4 regions of the Heyndrickxia vini genome follow, and region 1 is predicted to be linked to each of the others. Evidence: riboswitches for the same ligand, from Rfam matches in the RefSeq annotation. Region 1 holds a riboswitch; each other region holds the start of a gene.
What was found. Region 1 has a riboswitch for S-adenosylmethionine ahead of I5776_RS20945 (5-methyltetrahydropteroyltriglutamate--homocysteine S-methyltransferase). Riboswitches for the same ligand answer to the same signal wherever they lie in the genome.
Positions count from the first base shown of each region.

Region 2: it holds a riboswitch for S-adenosylmethionine, as region 1 does, so the genes downstream of both, I5776_RS03910 (methionine ABC transporter ATP-binding protein) here and I5776_RS20945 (5-methyltetrahydropteroyltriglutamate--homocysteine S-methyltransferase) in region 1, are expected to answer to the same signal.
Region 3: it holds a riboswitch for S-adenosylmethionine, as region 1 does, so the genes downstream of both, ssuE (NADPH-dependent FMN reductase) here and I5776_RS20945 (5-methyltetrahydropteroyltriglutamate--homocysteine S-methyltransferase) in region 1, are expected to answer to the same signal.
Region 4: it holds a riboswitch for S-adenosylmethionine, as region 1 does, so the genes downstream of both, I5776_RS17960 (aliphatic sulfonate ABC transporter substrate-binding protein) here and I5776_RS20945 (5-methyltetrahydropteroyltriglutamate--homocysteine S-methyltransferase) in region 1, are expected to answer to the same signal.

Region 1 is NZ_CP065425.1:4,226,618-4,230,331, forward strand. Features, by position in the region: gene mqo (malate dehydrogenase (quinone)) at 136-1,647, opposite strand; SAM riboswitch class I at 1,954-2,053, shown strand; gene I5776_RS20945 (5-methyltetrahydropteroyltriglutamate--homocysteine S-methyltransferase) at 2,159-3,280, shown strand.
Region 2 is NZ_CP065425.1:766,060-769,773, forward strand. Features, by position in the region: gene I5776_RS03905 (YfcC family protein) at 1-1,104, opposite strand, end outside; SAM riboswitch class I at 1,300-1,403, shown strand; gene I5776_RS03910 (methionine ABC transporter ATP-binding protein) at 1,584-2,618, shown strand; gene I5776_RS03915 (methionine ABC transporter permease) at 2,608-3,270, shown strand; gene I5776_RS03920 (MetQ/NlpA family ABC transporter substrate-binding protein) at 3,361-3,714, shown strand, end outside.
Region 3 is NZ_CP065425.1:2,347,981-2,351,694, forward strand. Features, by position in the region: gene I5776_RS11760 (LLM class flavin-dependent oxidoreductase) at 380-1,738, opposite strand; gene ssuE (NADPH-dependent FMN reductase) at 1,769-2,314, opposite strand; SAM riboswitch class I at 2,397-2,500, opposite strand; gene I5776_RS11770 (ABC transporter permease) at 2,614-3,294, opposite strand; gene I5776_RS11775 (osmoprotectant ABC transporter substrate-binding protein) at 3,312-3,714, opposite strand, start outside.
Region 4 is NZ_CP065425.1:3,593,266-3,596,979, forward strand. Features, by position in the region: gene I5776_RS17945 (tetratricopeptide repeat protein) at 1-46, opposite strand, end outside; gene I5776_RS17950 (hydrolase) at 578-928, shown strand; gene I5776_RS17955 (VOC family protein) at 958-1,353, opposite strand; SAM riboswitch class I at 1,517-1,629, shown strand; gene I5776_RS17960 (aliphatic sulfonate ABC transporter substrate-binding protein) at 1,789-2,772, shown strand; gene I5776_RS17965 (ABC transporter permease) at 2,787-3,629, shown strand; gene I5776_RS17970 (ABC transporter ATP-binding protein) at 3,644-3,714, shown strand, end outside.

The DNA.
Region 1 (3,714 bases):
GCAGGTACTCGCTTTTTATGCTTTTGCGTGAACCTCCTCATAAAAAAAAGCACCTATAATGAACTGAACCCCAAACGTTAGGCATTTAAACTAACATCGGAGGTGCAGTTATTAAAAGATGCTCTTTTAGCAAAATTAGCTAGATACTGTTTCCTTTTCACTATGACTTAGGCCAAGAGCCTGCGCTGTTGAAGTATGAACTTCTTTGAAAAGCTCTGGATTTTCCACTAGTGATAAACCATAGGATGGAATCATTTCTTTTATTTTCGGTTCCCACTCTTTTTGATGCTCTGGGAAGCACTTTTTAATTATATCAAGCATGACATGAACGGCAGTAGAAGCACCTGGAGAAGCACCTAACAATGCAGCGATTGTTCCGTTAGCTCCAGTAATAACTTCCGTACCAAATTGAAGTGTGCCTTTGCCACCCGCTTCAGTATCTTTTATAACTTGTACACGTTGACCCGCTACGACGATATCCCAATCTTCACTTTTCGCATTTGGAACAAATTCCCGCAATTCCTCAATACGCTGTTCCTTCGATAACATTAGTTGTTGGACTAGGTATTTTGTTAATGGTATATTTTTTGCACCCGCCGCTAACATAGTGAACACATTATTTGGTTTAACCGATAGGATTAAATCCATATTTGAACCCGTTTTTAAAAATTTTGGTGAGAATCCTGCAAATGGTCCAAATAACAATGACTTTTTTTTATTGTCGATATATCTTGTATCAAGATGCGGTACAGACATTGGAGGTGCGCCAACTGCGGCTTTTCCGTATACTTTTGCATGATGTTGCTCGACAATCTCCTGATTGTTGCATACCAAGAATAATCCGCTTACAGGGAATCCGCCAATATGCTTACTTTCGGGAATACCTGTTTTTTGCAGTAAAGGCAGACTTCCTCCCCCACCGCCGATAAAGACAAATTTTGAAGTATGGCGTTCGATACTGCCAGTTTCCATATTCCACACTTTTAATTCCCATAAACCGTCTTCTGTACGTTTAATATCCTCTACCTGATGCTTGTATCTAATATCAACATCTTTACTCTTTAAGTGATCAAACAATATTCGTGTTAATGCACCAAAGTTTACATCTGTTCCAGAGTCAATTTTCGTAGCCGCAATTGGTTCCTTCGATGTACGGTTTTCCATAATAAGTGGAATCCATTCCATTAGTTTATTCGGGTCTTCGGAAAATTCCATTCCTTGAAATAACGGATTATTTGAAAGGGCTTTAAAACGCTTTTTCAAAAACGAAACATTATTCTCCCCTTGTACTAAACTCATATGCGGCAATGGCATGATAAAATCCTGAGGATTACTTATCAAATTACTGTTTACAAGATAAGACCAAAACTGTCTTGAAAGCTGAAATTGTTCGTTAATCGTTATCGCTTTACTAATATCTAAGGTTCCATCTGGCTTTTCAACGGTATAGTTAAGCTCGCATAGTGCGGAATGACCCGTTCCCGCATTATTCCATTCGTTCGAACTTTCCTCTCCTGGGCTTTCAAGCTTCTCAAAAACTGTAATTTTCCAGTCCGGTACTAATTCCTTCAAGAGTGTCCCTAAAGTTGCACTCATAATTCCGGCACCAATTAAGATAACATCTGTAGTCGTTTGTCTGTTACTCATCTTTACCGTCCCTTTATACCCTAATATTTGCAGAAAAAGTGTGGGTGTACCCGTCTAAAAACATAGCAAGACAAGGCATAACCTATTCATACCTTTTCCGTATCAATTTTCACCTAATTATAGTATATCACTATTATTTATAGAATAAAATATTCACTATTAAGGAGAAAGTCGTTATATACATATAAATTAAAATTGGAAAATGCGCTTCCCAAACCTACAAAAAATTCTAACATTTAATATCTCAACCATTGACACTCGATGAATATACAGGTACATTGGTAATTAATAATAGAATATGTAACTTTCTTATTTAGAGAGATGGAGGGACTGGCCCTAGGATATCTCAGCAACAGACATTTTTGTACTGTGCTAATTCCAGTAGCGTTATGCTTGAAGATAAGAAGAGTCATTATCCATGATACGAATCTCTTCTTTTTAAGAAGGGTTTTTTTGTGCCCTGAAAAGCTAACGTAAACATACTAATTTAACTTTAGAGGGGTTGTCCAAATTGATTAACACAATTACGAAAGCACCATTTAGATCAGACCACGTAGGGAGCTTCTTGCGTCCACAAGCACTAAAAGATGCAAGAGCACAATATCAGAAAGGTGACATAACAAAGAAAGAACTACGTTCGATTGAGGATATTGAGATTGCTAGAATTGTTGAAAAGCAAAAAGAAGTAGGTCTGAGGGCCGTAACAGATGGTGAATTCAGAAGAAGATGGTGGCATTTGGATTTCATTAGAGCTATTGAAGGAATACGTGTTTATGAAATAGACCTAACTGGTGCATTTAATGGTGCGATGAAAAAAGCAGAAGCATATACAGTTGATTCAAAATTAAACTTCCCGAAGGATCATCCATTTTTGGAGGATTTCGCATATTTGAAAAGCATTGCTGGTGACCACGTCGCAAAAATTACAATCCCGGGTCCTAATATGATTTTCTATTCTGGTGTAGTTGGAAGCGAACCTTATTTAAGTAATCCTACTTATCCTTCACTTGATGAAGTGGCTAAAGATATTATTAAAGTCTATCAAGATGCCATTCAAGCTTTTTACGAAGCGGGTTGTCGCTATTTACAATTAGATGATACAAGCTGGGGAGCATTATTCAGTGATGTTTTCCGAGATAAAATAAAGGCTCAAGGATTTGACCCAGATGAGCTAGTGAAAAAATTTGCTGATATTACTGTTGAAGCTGTAGCCAACAAACCGGAAAATATGGCAATTACTATTCATATTTGTCGCGGGAATTTCAAATCTTCTTGGCTATATCAAGGTGGATATGGACCAATTGCAAAAGAATTATTTTCCCGTGTTAATGTAGACGCCTTCTTCTTAGAATATGATAATGAGCGATCTGGAGACTTTGCGCCGTTGCGATTCATTAAAGACCAACATGTCGTATTGGGCCTAATCACTTCTAAAACTCCTGAACTCGAAGATGCAGATGAAATTAAAAGAAGAATTGAAGAAGCAACACAATATGTGAATATCAATCAACTTTGCTTGAGTCCACAATGTGGTTTTGCTTCTACTGAAGAAGGAAACATCCTAACAGAAGAAGAACAATGGAATAAATTACGCCATGTTGTTCAAATCGCAAAGGAAGTTTGGGGAGAATAGGCTTTCATACATTAATGGAAAACCCGGCAAAATCGTAACCGGGAGAAACATACCAAATAGTATGCTAAATTAGTAGACCAAATCGCATAGGATTTGGTCTCTTATTTTCCTATATATCAAATGATTAGGGGATATTACTACTTTAATTAGCAAGAAAAATTGCAGCTTAAAAATCATCTTGGCAATTGTTGTTATCAACAAGCTAGTTGGTATGTCGACTTTATTTCTTGAGTAGATAATTAATTCCTTTGGAGCAACCAAAGATAATCAACATAAGCGGATATTTTCCGGTTAAACAGCAGAATAGAGCCCGGTTCGGGGTGAATAAGCGGAGGTTTTCCGATTAAGCAAAGCAAAATTTCCTTTTTTCACGGTTTTTGAGTCAATAGTCGGAATTTTTCCACCTATATAGGGTATTTTCATTGCTATTTCTT
Region 2 (3,714 bases), 850 kb from region 1:
TGCGTTTAATGCCGGCGATAAATGATTTAAAAGGGAAGAAGCATAATACAAAACGGAATCCATTAATTTCCCGTCTTGGAACACAACGAGAATGGCTTGTGCAAAACCGATAATTAACGCTCCACCGATGACCTCTTTTGCTCCATCCATAAAGCTATCGGCCATTTTGTTTGGATTTAATTTTCCAATAATCCCGATGAGGACTCCGAATAATAGGAATAAACCTGCGATTTCTGTAATGTACCATCCGAATTTTAAAACCCCTGTAATTAATACAACAAAGTTGAGTAAGAAAACACTAAGTACCCACTTATGGCGAGTTTCTAACTTTACATCAGATGCAATGGCGTTTTCTTTTTGAAAGTTTCCTAGGAAACGTAGTTCGGGCTGTGCCTTAACTTTTTTGGCATATCGGTAAACGAATAGGATTCCTGCGATATAAAAAGTAGCTAGAAGTGCTAGTCGGAGACCGATACCTGAGAATGTTGGCAATTCTGCGATACTTTGTGCGACCCCTACATTAAATGGGTTCATTATGGCACTCATAAATCCGATATTTGCTCCGAGGGAAACAATTGCAAATCCGACCATAGCATCGAATCCTAAGGCAATTGCAAGTGGGGTGACTATGGCGATATAGATAATCGTTTCCTCCGCCATGCCCATTAACGTTCCGCCTGCCGCAAAGAATAGCATAAGAACAGGAATGAGCAGCAGTTCACGATTGGCGAGCTTTTTTGAAATCGTCAGTATTAATGCATCAAGAGCACCTGTCGCCTTTAGAATTCCGAAAGAACCCCCGACCATTAATACGAAAAAGATAATTCCGGCGCCTTGAATCATCCCCGTATGAATACTAGTGAATATTTTAAAAAAGCTGACTGGAGATGAATCTGTCAAATGAAACGAATTAGGAACCACAATGGTTCGTCCATCTTTATCTACTCGATCATATTCACCCGCAGGGACAATATACGTTAATAAAGCGGCAATAATGATCACGAAGAAAATAAGGACAAATGCATTAATATTTCTCCCGCTTTTCTTCTGATCTTGGGGAAGGGACTGATTTTTAGGTTTAAATTGAAGAAGAGTGTTGGGCATGTTGTAAACTCCTTTTTAAATAGGTGAAATGTATTTTTATGCAACTAATTGTAATATATATTCATAATCTATGCAAGAATAGTTTAATATTTTTGTATTATTAAAGAAAAGGACAAGAAACCTATCCACCTTTTCAAAAAAAATATTGACAACGGAATATTAATTTTATACTATTAAGTAAATTTTAAATTGAATAACTTATCAAGAGAGACTGAGGGACAGGCCCGATGACGTCCAGCAACCTTCTATTATGAAAGGTGCTAATTCCTGCAGAATGTTATCATTCTGAAAGATAAGGTTTAGATAGACACCTAACCACTTTCGAATGATTGTGGTTTTTTTATTGTCCAGCTATAACGCCTATTGACTAGAAAACTTCAGGACTTTTCCTTGCGATAAGTCAAAGTCCTGTAAATCTTTTATGTCGATGAGCAAGGCGCCCTGCACTTTTCTTATTTGTTTGAAAGGGGAAAAACAACATGCTTGTACTGGAAGATGTACATAAATCTTATGGAAAAGAGAAAAAGGTCCATGCATTAAAGGGAATAAATCTACGAGTAAATAAAGGAGAAATCTTTGGAGTTGTAGGGTTTAGCGGCGCCGGAAAAAGTACACTCATCCGTTGTGTGAATTTGTTGGAACGGCCAACTGCCGGAAAAGTGTTAATCAATGATGTGGATCTCTTGTCCCTTCAACCGAGTGAATTGCGAAAGCAGCGAAAGAAAATCGGGATGATATTTCAGCAATATAACTTATTGCATTCGAAAACCATTTTTCGAAATGTGGCAATGCCACTTATTTTAGAAGGGAAGCCGAAGGATGAAATTCAGAGGAAAGTGACTCAATTGTTAACCTTTGTCGGTTTAGAGGATCACATGGATAAATACCCTGAACAATTGTCCGGTGGCCAGAAGCAGAGGGTTGGAATTGCACGTGCCTTAGCAACTGATCCTGATATTCTCCTTTGTGATGAAGCCACATCGGCCCTTGATCCGAATACGACAGAGGCTGTACTGGAATTACTACGCAAGGTACGCGATGAATTAGGTATTACCATTTTGATGATCACCCATGAAATGAATGTAATACGCGATGTTTGCGATAAGGTAGCTGTCATTGAGAGAGGAATCATTGTTGAACAAGGGTCTGTAATCGACGTGTTTACTGAACCGAAAACAGCTATTGCGAGAAGCTTTGTGCGAACCGTTTTGAACGATACCATTCCTAAATCAGTACAAAAGCTGATTGAAGAAAGCAGCCGGGAGAATCCGCATGGAATTTATCGGATTATCTTTAAAGGTGCATCAACGAATACACCATTGTTATCGAATACAGCCAAGATGTTTTCAATCGATTTGAATGTTCTACATGGAATGATAACAGAGCTTCAAGGGATTCCTTTTGGAAATTTAATTGTAGAACTAAAAGGGGATGCGGAAGAAATCCAACGCGCAGTCAAATACATCCAGGATCACGAAGCAGTAATTAAGGAGGTGACAGAAGATGGCCTTTGATTGGAGCTGGTTCTGGCCGGAATTTTTAACAGCCATAAATCAAACTTTTTATATGGTAATTGTCGGTTTAATTATTTCGATTATCATTGGTTTGCCCATCGGGGTTGTGTTAGTCATTACAAGAGAAAATGGGATTCTGGAGAACAAGATTATTTTCAATATTCTTAATGTCATCATAAATATTTTTCGTTCGGTACCATTCATTATCTTAGTCGTGGCAATTATTCCTTTTACCCGATTAGTGGTAGGATCATCGATTGGGACAACGGCAGCCATTGTCCCACTTGTCCTCTATACAGCCTTTTATATCGGTCGTTTAGTCGAAAACTCTCTACTGGAAGTGGATCACGGTACCATCGAATTAGCTCAAGCGATGGGGGCAACACCATGGCAAATTATCTGGAGATTTCTTCTTCCTGAGGCCCGAAGCTCGTTAGTTCTAGCTTTGACGATTGCTACCATTGGATTAATTGGTGCTTCCGCTATGGCAGGAGCCGTTGGTGGCGGAGGAATCGGTGATTTAGCGATTACGTACGGGTATAACCAGTTTAAAACCGAAGTAATGATTATTACCGTCGTTACACTAATTATTTTGGTTCAACTCGTACAATCACTTGGGAACATCATTGCGAAAAAGTTAAGACGAAAATAACCGCATTAACGATTGTAAAAGGTCATTCTTTTTATAATAAATATAGGATAGTAATCTAGCAAATAAAAACTATATGGAGGAATCAGGATTATGAAAAAATTAGCAATTATTTTACTCGGCTTACTAATTATTCTCGCTGGGTGTGGATCAAACAGTAGTTCAGGTAAAAGCGGGGACAGCAAAACAGTGAAAGTAGGTACATCCTCGGCAGAAGTTCCAACATGGAACCTCGTTAAAAAGCTTGCAAAAGATAAAGGAATCAATATAGAAATTGTCAAATTTGATGATTATGTCCAGCCAAATCTTGCATTAGACAGCGGAGAAATTGATATAAATGCATTTCAAACCGTCGTTTATTTTGATAGCTTCAAAAAGGACCGTAAATTGGATTTATCCGCAATTGGGACGACTAGCATTTGGCCAATGGGAATGTACTCCAAAAAA
Region 3 (3,714 bases), 1.9 Mb from region 1:
ACCAACGGAGCGTGTTTCGGGGTAAATAAGCGTAGATTTTCCGATTATGCAAAGAAAAATCCTCTATTTTTACGTTTTTTGCATCATTAGGCGGAATTCGTCCGTCTATTGATGCAATTTTTAGTGCTATTTCTTAAATAAGCGAAATTTCTCCGCTTATTTATCAAACTAGCTTTAGCTTCTAATGAACTTGTACAACTTATAAGGCGGTTTTGGGAAAAAGAAAAATTTTAAAAAAGGCTTAGCGATATTTGTATCTCAAAGCCTTTTTGACTATGCAATATACTGTGAATTGTGTTGTGAAATTTATGTGATTTGTTATGTGTTTACGTTTGTTATTTACCTTTATGCCCCACACACTACAACCGTTTTTTTCATTTTAAACTGGTAATCTGCTATTTCGATGTTGTCTGGCTGGATGATGTTCATTTAAATAATCATTTCCAAATAAATTTTTACGGAATGTCCCTTCTTCATAACTTTTTCTGACTAATCCACGCTCTTGTAGAATGGGTATGACATATTCTACGAAATCTTCAAACGTTCCAGGGGTAATCGCATAGGCAATGTTAAAACCATCTACTCCCGTTACTTCTACCCATTCTTCCAATGAATTTGCAACTGTCGTTGGCGAACCTACAATAACTGGGCCTAAACCTCCAACACCAACAAATTCTGCTACCTCCTCTACAGTGAACTCAGTGTATGATTTCAACGCTGACTGAATAGCATCGTTATTCACATATTGAATTTTTTCTTTTGGATCAAGTTCATCCAAATTCAGTCCCGTCCATCCTCCAACTAAAGATAGTGCACCTTCATAGCTAGCGTATTTTTTGTAATCATCATATTTCGCTTCCGCTTCTTCCTGTGTTGGGGCGACAATTGGGGTGATAAGGGTAAGAATCTTTATTTCTTCTGGTTTTCTTCCCGCTCGAATAGCTTCTTCTCGAAAATCTTGAACAGTCTTTTTTGCACTTTCCATTGTAGTTGCACCAATGAAAACTAACTCTGCATGCCTTACCGCAAATTTTCTGCCTCTAGAGGATGCACCGGCTTGAAAGATAACAGGCGTTCTTTGAGGTGAAGGTTCACATAAATGTGCACCGGGCACTTTATAATAGGATCCGTCATGTTCAATATCATGAACTTTACTCGGATCAGTATAAATGCCCTTTACTTTATCTACAATAACTGCGTCATCCTCCCAACTCGCTTCCCATAATTTGTAGACTACATCCATATATTCATCAGCAATATCGTATCTGTTATCGTGGCTAATTTGTTTATCAAGACCTATATTTAATGCTGCACTATTCAAATAGGAGGTTACTACATTCCAGCCAATGCGACCTTTCGTTAAATGATCTAAAGTAGACATTCTTCTGGCAAACGTATATGGATGTTCGTAGCTTGTTGAAGCCGTTAATCCAAATCCTAAATGTTTTGTTACTTGAGCCATAATCGGAACGACAAATGCCGGATCGTTTACCGGTACTTGTGCACCTTGGCGAACGGCAGGATCCCTTGAGCCTTGATAAACATCATAAGTACCTAACACATCAGCTAAAAATATAGCATCAAAACACCCCTTTTCCAAAACCTGTGCAGTATGTGTCCAATATTCTGCATCTTTATAAGTGGAGGATCGATCATCTGGGTGTGACCATAAACCGGGGGATTGATGACCCGCACAATTCATATCAAAAGCATTTAGATAGATTCTTTTTTTAACCATTTTCATACCTCCTTAAATTTTTTATAAAGATTATGCTGTAAATTGTTTTAACTGTTTAATGGACTTAACAAATCCATCAACCTGTTCAGACAAACGTTGAATCGAATCAATATGTGTAAGAGGATTCCGTTTGTTTGATTTATCAATAGCACTATCTAAAATATAAATTCCTTGTAATGGATTTCCTTTCAATGTTGTGATGAGTGGTTTTAATGCATAATCAAGAGCGAGTAAGTGTGCACCACTGCCACCTACCATTACAGGAAAAACCGGTTTGCCCTTAAGTATTCTTTCAGGCAATAAATCAATTAATGTCTTTAATACACCGGTATAGGACGCTTTATACACAGGTGATCCGATAATGACTCCATCTGCATTTATAATCGTTTGTGCCAAATGATCAATATCCGGACTGTCATAACGGCTATTTACTAAATCTAGAGGTGAGAAATCGACAACTGAAGAATACGCAACAGTAATTCCTTCCTTTTCTAATAAAAATTGAACATGTTTTAACACAAGATCTGTCCTGGATTTATCAGATGGGCTCCCACATAAAATTACTACTTTACTCATTTTACTAACCTTCTTTCTTTTCATATTTTTTCAAATAAAAAGTCCTCTTTTCAAAAGAAAAGAGGACTCCCCAGTGCGTCTACTCTTATCTTCCAAGCGAATGCTTGCTGGAATTAGCACCTTTCTACCTAAGTAGAGGTTGCTGAAGCTTCATCGGGCCAGTCCCTCGGCTTCTCTGGATAAGAATTATTAAGTTTTGTTAATCATAATATTTGAACATTTAATTTGTCAAGATTAATTCTGACCTTTTTTATAAGAATTATAAGATTTATAGTTTAAGCTACAAATTCTATTACATATTATGCAGCTTCCTTCATTTCTACCTTCACTTCTTTTTTCTTTTTAACAGGAGATAAAATTCGTTCTAACCAGCCCATCAAGAAGTCTGCAGCTACTGCCATTAATGCAGTTGGTATTGCGCCGGCTAATATTATCGAAGATCCATTCGTCACATTCGTACCGCGCACAATAATATCACCTAGTCCACCTGCTCCGACAAATGTACCTATCGTAGCAATTCCAATTGCGACAACTAGAGCGTTTCTGAGACCTGCCATAATTACGGATAATGAAAGAGGCAGTTCAACCATTCTTAGTATTTGAAATTTCGTCATCCCCATCGCTTTTCCGGACTCTAACAGGAATTGATCGACATTGACGATTCCTGTATAGGTGTTCTTTAAAATTGGCAAAAGCGAATATAAAAATAATGAAAGGACTACTGTATTCGTCCCTAATCCCATAACTAGCATTAGGACCGATAACATCGCTAAGGCAGGAATCGTTTGGATAATATTTGCAAGTGAAATTACCCACGTACTAAGCCTGCGGTATCGAGCAATTATGATTCCCAGCGGAATGGCAACAATCGCAGCGAAAATCACGCCATACGCTGACATCAAAAAATGTCGGTAAAACTGTTCCCAAACATAGCCACCATTATTGGCATAATAATCAAATAATCCTTGTATTGTATTCAAGTCAAACACCTCCAGCCTTACTCAAAATAGTTATTTTCCTCTAAGAACTTTTTAGCGACGGTAGAAGGCTCTTTCATTTTTCCATCGCTTTCATAATTTAATTGCTGCATTTTTTTCGTACTAATCTTTCCAACCAGCTTTTGTAAGATTCCTTTTAATTCAGGATGTTTTTTTAATACATCATTTCTAGCGACAGGCGATGCATCGTAAGGAGGGAAGAAATGTTTATCATCCTCCAGTACCTGAAGATTATATGCATTAATCCGGCCGTCTGTTGTATAAGCTAAAACGACATCCATTTTTCCGCTTTGAACCGCTTTATAAACGAGTCCGATTTGCATTGGGAAGGTTTGACCAAATTCAAAGCCATACTCCTTCACAAAACCTTCGTAGCCATCTCCTTTTCGTTTTAACCATGAA
Region 4 (3,714 bases), 630 kb from region 1:
TTTTTTTATAATACATTTTATCAATTAATAACTCTTCAAAAGTCATATTATATCCTCCGATAATACATATTTACATAATCAATTAATGCGACAGAATATGTAAATATGCTTCCCTTTTGTTACAGTATTAAAACTTTTCCTGCAAGTAGCTAAACTCTATTTTTATAGTTTAACAAATGAACATTTGCAATAAATTTCATTTTACTTTCATTTTTGATACAGGCACAAGAGACATAAGTAATACTTTTAATATTGCTGAATATTTGTACTTTGGTGGCACCTGTGTTTGGTATATTTTTGTGGATAAACAATAAACCGTTCCTTTCCGCTCCACTCTGCGCTTTTACTATTGTTTAAAGCTACAATCTTTCGAAAAGGGTCATTAATTGCCCAAAACGGTCTTACATATATTTCATATATCCTTTAAAGTAATTAATGGGGAAGTTGATGAGAATCAATTTTAACATTACATCTTAATAATGATTAATGAGGACAAATTAGTGGTAAAACATCTTTAAGTTTCTTTTTTGGAGCTACCGATAGTTTTATAAAAAAAAAACTTAAGGAGATGAAATGTATGGAGTCGAATAGCAGAAAATATTATATTGATATCACCAATGGTGAAATATTAGACACTCCAATTGAAACAAATCAACAATTTGAAATTACTGCTAACCATAAAGAAATTTCTCAGCTTAAAGAGCTTTTCAAAAAGTTATATGCTGCTGATTTAGAAACATATGCACGGGCCCATATTCCTTTCCTTGAATATCACCATGATTCCGAAAATCATAAATATGATCAAATTCTTACTGAAGTTTATCAAATGATCTATCAATTAGGGAATGAAGAAGCACGTCAATATATAATTAATAATGGAATATTGAATGATGACACCCAATCTAAGGGATTAGAAAACTTTAAGTAGATTAAAAAGGGGATGCCTTTCTATCCCCTTTATTTTCGATAATTCAATTCCCACGTAACTCCATATTTGTCCTGTACTTTTCCATAGGTAGCATTCCAAAATGTTTGCTGCAGCTCCATTTTTACTACCCCTTCTTTGGAAATTGCGTCATATACTTGCTTGATTTCCTCATCACTTTCGAATTCGAGTCCAATTTCAATATTATTCCCATAGATTGGCTCATTCCCAAATACATCATTAAAATAAATGGCAAACCCATTAGGAAAATGGAGTTCTGCATGGATGTATTTTCCTTCATGTCCTTTGAACATTTCAATTCCGTCGGCGAGTTGAGTATGTCCAATCTCACCATTTAATACTTCGGCATAGTATTCTATAGCTTCCTTGCAATTTTCAATTGTAATATGTGGGATTATCCTTTTCATTTGTATCCTCCTACCAATTTTCTGCATTGTAAAAAAATTAAAAAAACTAATTGACTTCCTATTCAACTTATTTTATACTTCATCACAGATACAACGCAATTAAAAAGCGTAAAGCTCCTTGTTGAAGACACTCTAGCTGGACAGCAATTAAAAATCGAATACACTCTTATTGAGAGCGGCGGAGGGAATAGGCCCTATGAAGCCCGGCAACCTTCAAGCGATTTGCTTGAAAAGGTGCTACATCCTACAGATCCATGATGATCTGGAAGATAAGAGGAGGACCATTACTTTTCGCCCTCTTCTTATTGGAAGAGGGCTTATTTATTTTTCCACCTCTTCTTCTCTCACCTATCATTCATTTTTTACACTTCGCAGAATCTACATACCAAATTCCAAGTAATCCTATCAATAAAATTAAATAAGGGGGTCATTTAAATGAAAAAGTATTTTATCTTTTGTTTAAGCATCATTACAATTTTTGGTGTGCTTTCAGGATGCTCCAGTAGTGCAAGTGGGGAAAATAAAAAACCTAAAAAAATTATTTTGGATTACGCATTTTACTCGCCAACAAGTCTTGTTTTAAAAAACAAAGGTTTTGCGGAAAAATTATTTAAAAAGGAAGGGATTGATATCGAATTTGTTCTAAGTCAAGGTAGCAACAAAGCACTCGAGTTTTTAAACTCAAAAAGTGTGGATTTTAGTTCTTCGGCTGGTGCAGCTGCACTAATGGCGAAAGCAAACGGGTCACCTATTCAATCCATTTATATCTATTCAAAACCAGAATGGACCGCTCTGGTTACACTTGATCCATCCATTCAATCAGTAGCTGATTTAATAGGAAAAAAGGTTGCCGCAACTATTGGAACCGACCCGTATATTTTTCTGCTTCGTGCATTAAAGGAGAATGGGTTATCACCAAATGATATTGAAATTGTCAATCTTCAACATAGTGATGGTGCAAGTGCATTACAGTCTGGTGAAGTCACTGCTTGGGCAGGATTGGATCCACATATGGCAAAACTAGAACTGGAATCGAAAGCAAACCTATTTTATCGTCAACCAAATTACAATAGCTATGGAACATTAAATGTCCGAAAGGAGTTTGCTGATCAATACCCTAAATATGTTGAAAAAGTGATTGAAGCGTATGAGCAAGCAAGAAAATGGGCGATTGAGCATCCCGATGAAACCGCTGGAATTCTTGCAAAGGAAGCAAAAATTGATAGTGATGTCGCAAAAAAAGAGCTAGAAAGAAATGATTTCTCTTCTCCTACTCCTGGAAATGAGCAAGTTGAAACGATTCAAGCAGCTGGGAAGATTCTTCAAGAAATGAAAGTTTTAAAGGATACTCTTAATATTGAAAAGCTCGTAAATGAGCTGATTACGCCAAAATATGCGAAAAAGGTAATTAATCAATAAAGGAGGCGGGGCAGATGATTGAGCAAAGTGAAAAAGTAAGATTGGTACGAAGAAGAGATACCTCTAAAAAACTAACTTTAAGTAAGAAAAAAGGCAAAAGGAAGTGGATAATAGGAAGCATTATCCCTTTCATCCTCCTCTTACTTTGGGAAATCACCGGAAGGATGGGACTGATTGAGGCACACCTACTCCCGGTTCCATCTATCATCCTTAAAGGAATTTATGACATGGCACGGGAAGGAACGCTGTGGGAGCATACCGGGGCGACGTTATATCGCGTATTTGCTGGGTTTTTTATAGGAACATTCTTCGCTATTTTACTAGGATCTATTGTAGGTTATTTTAAACTATTTGAGAGTCTGTTTGATCCAATTATTCAAGCCTTTCGGTCGATCCCATCTTTGTCATGGGTACCACTCTTTATTTTATGGATGGGAATAGGTGAAACATCAAAAATTATACTCATTGCAGTTGGTGTATTCTTTCCTGTCTACTTAAATATGGTATCCGGAATTCAAGGGGTCGACCGCAAACTTATTGAGGTCGGCAGAATTTATCATTTTTCACCTTATAAAATTATTCGTAAGATCATCCTCCCTGCGGCACTTCCCTCATTTCTTGTCGGAATTCGCAGTGGGCTGGGACTTGGCTGGATGTTCGTCGTAGCCGCTGAAATTATGGGGGCAAGTAAAGGGCTTGGCTATTTATTATTCGTCGGTCAAAACACGTATTCACCCCAGCTCGTTTTAGGCAGTATTTTGTTATTCGCGATACTCGGGAAACTTACGGATTCCATTCTCAAAAAAATAGAAGATCGATCACTTAGATGGCAAGACAGTCTTTCTAACCAAAACTAAGGGGGATTTCAACGATGCTGGCGGTTCGAAATATTTCACGTACGTTTAATCAGGGGAAAACTGGTTTTCAAAACATCTCCTTTTC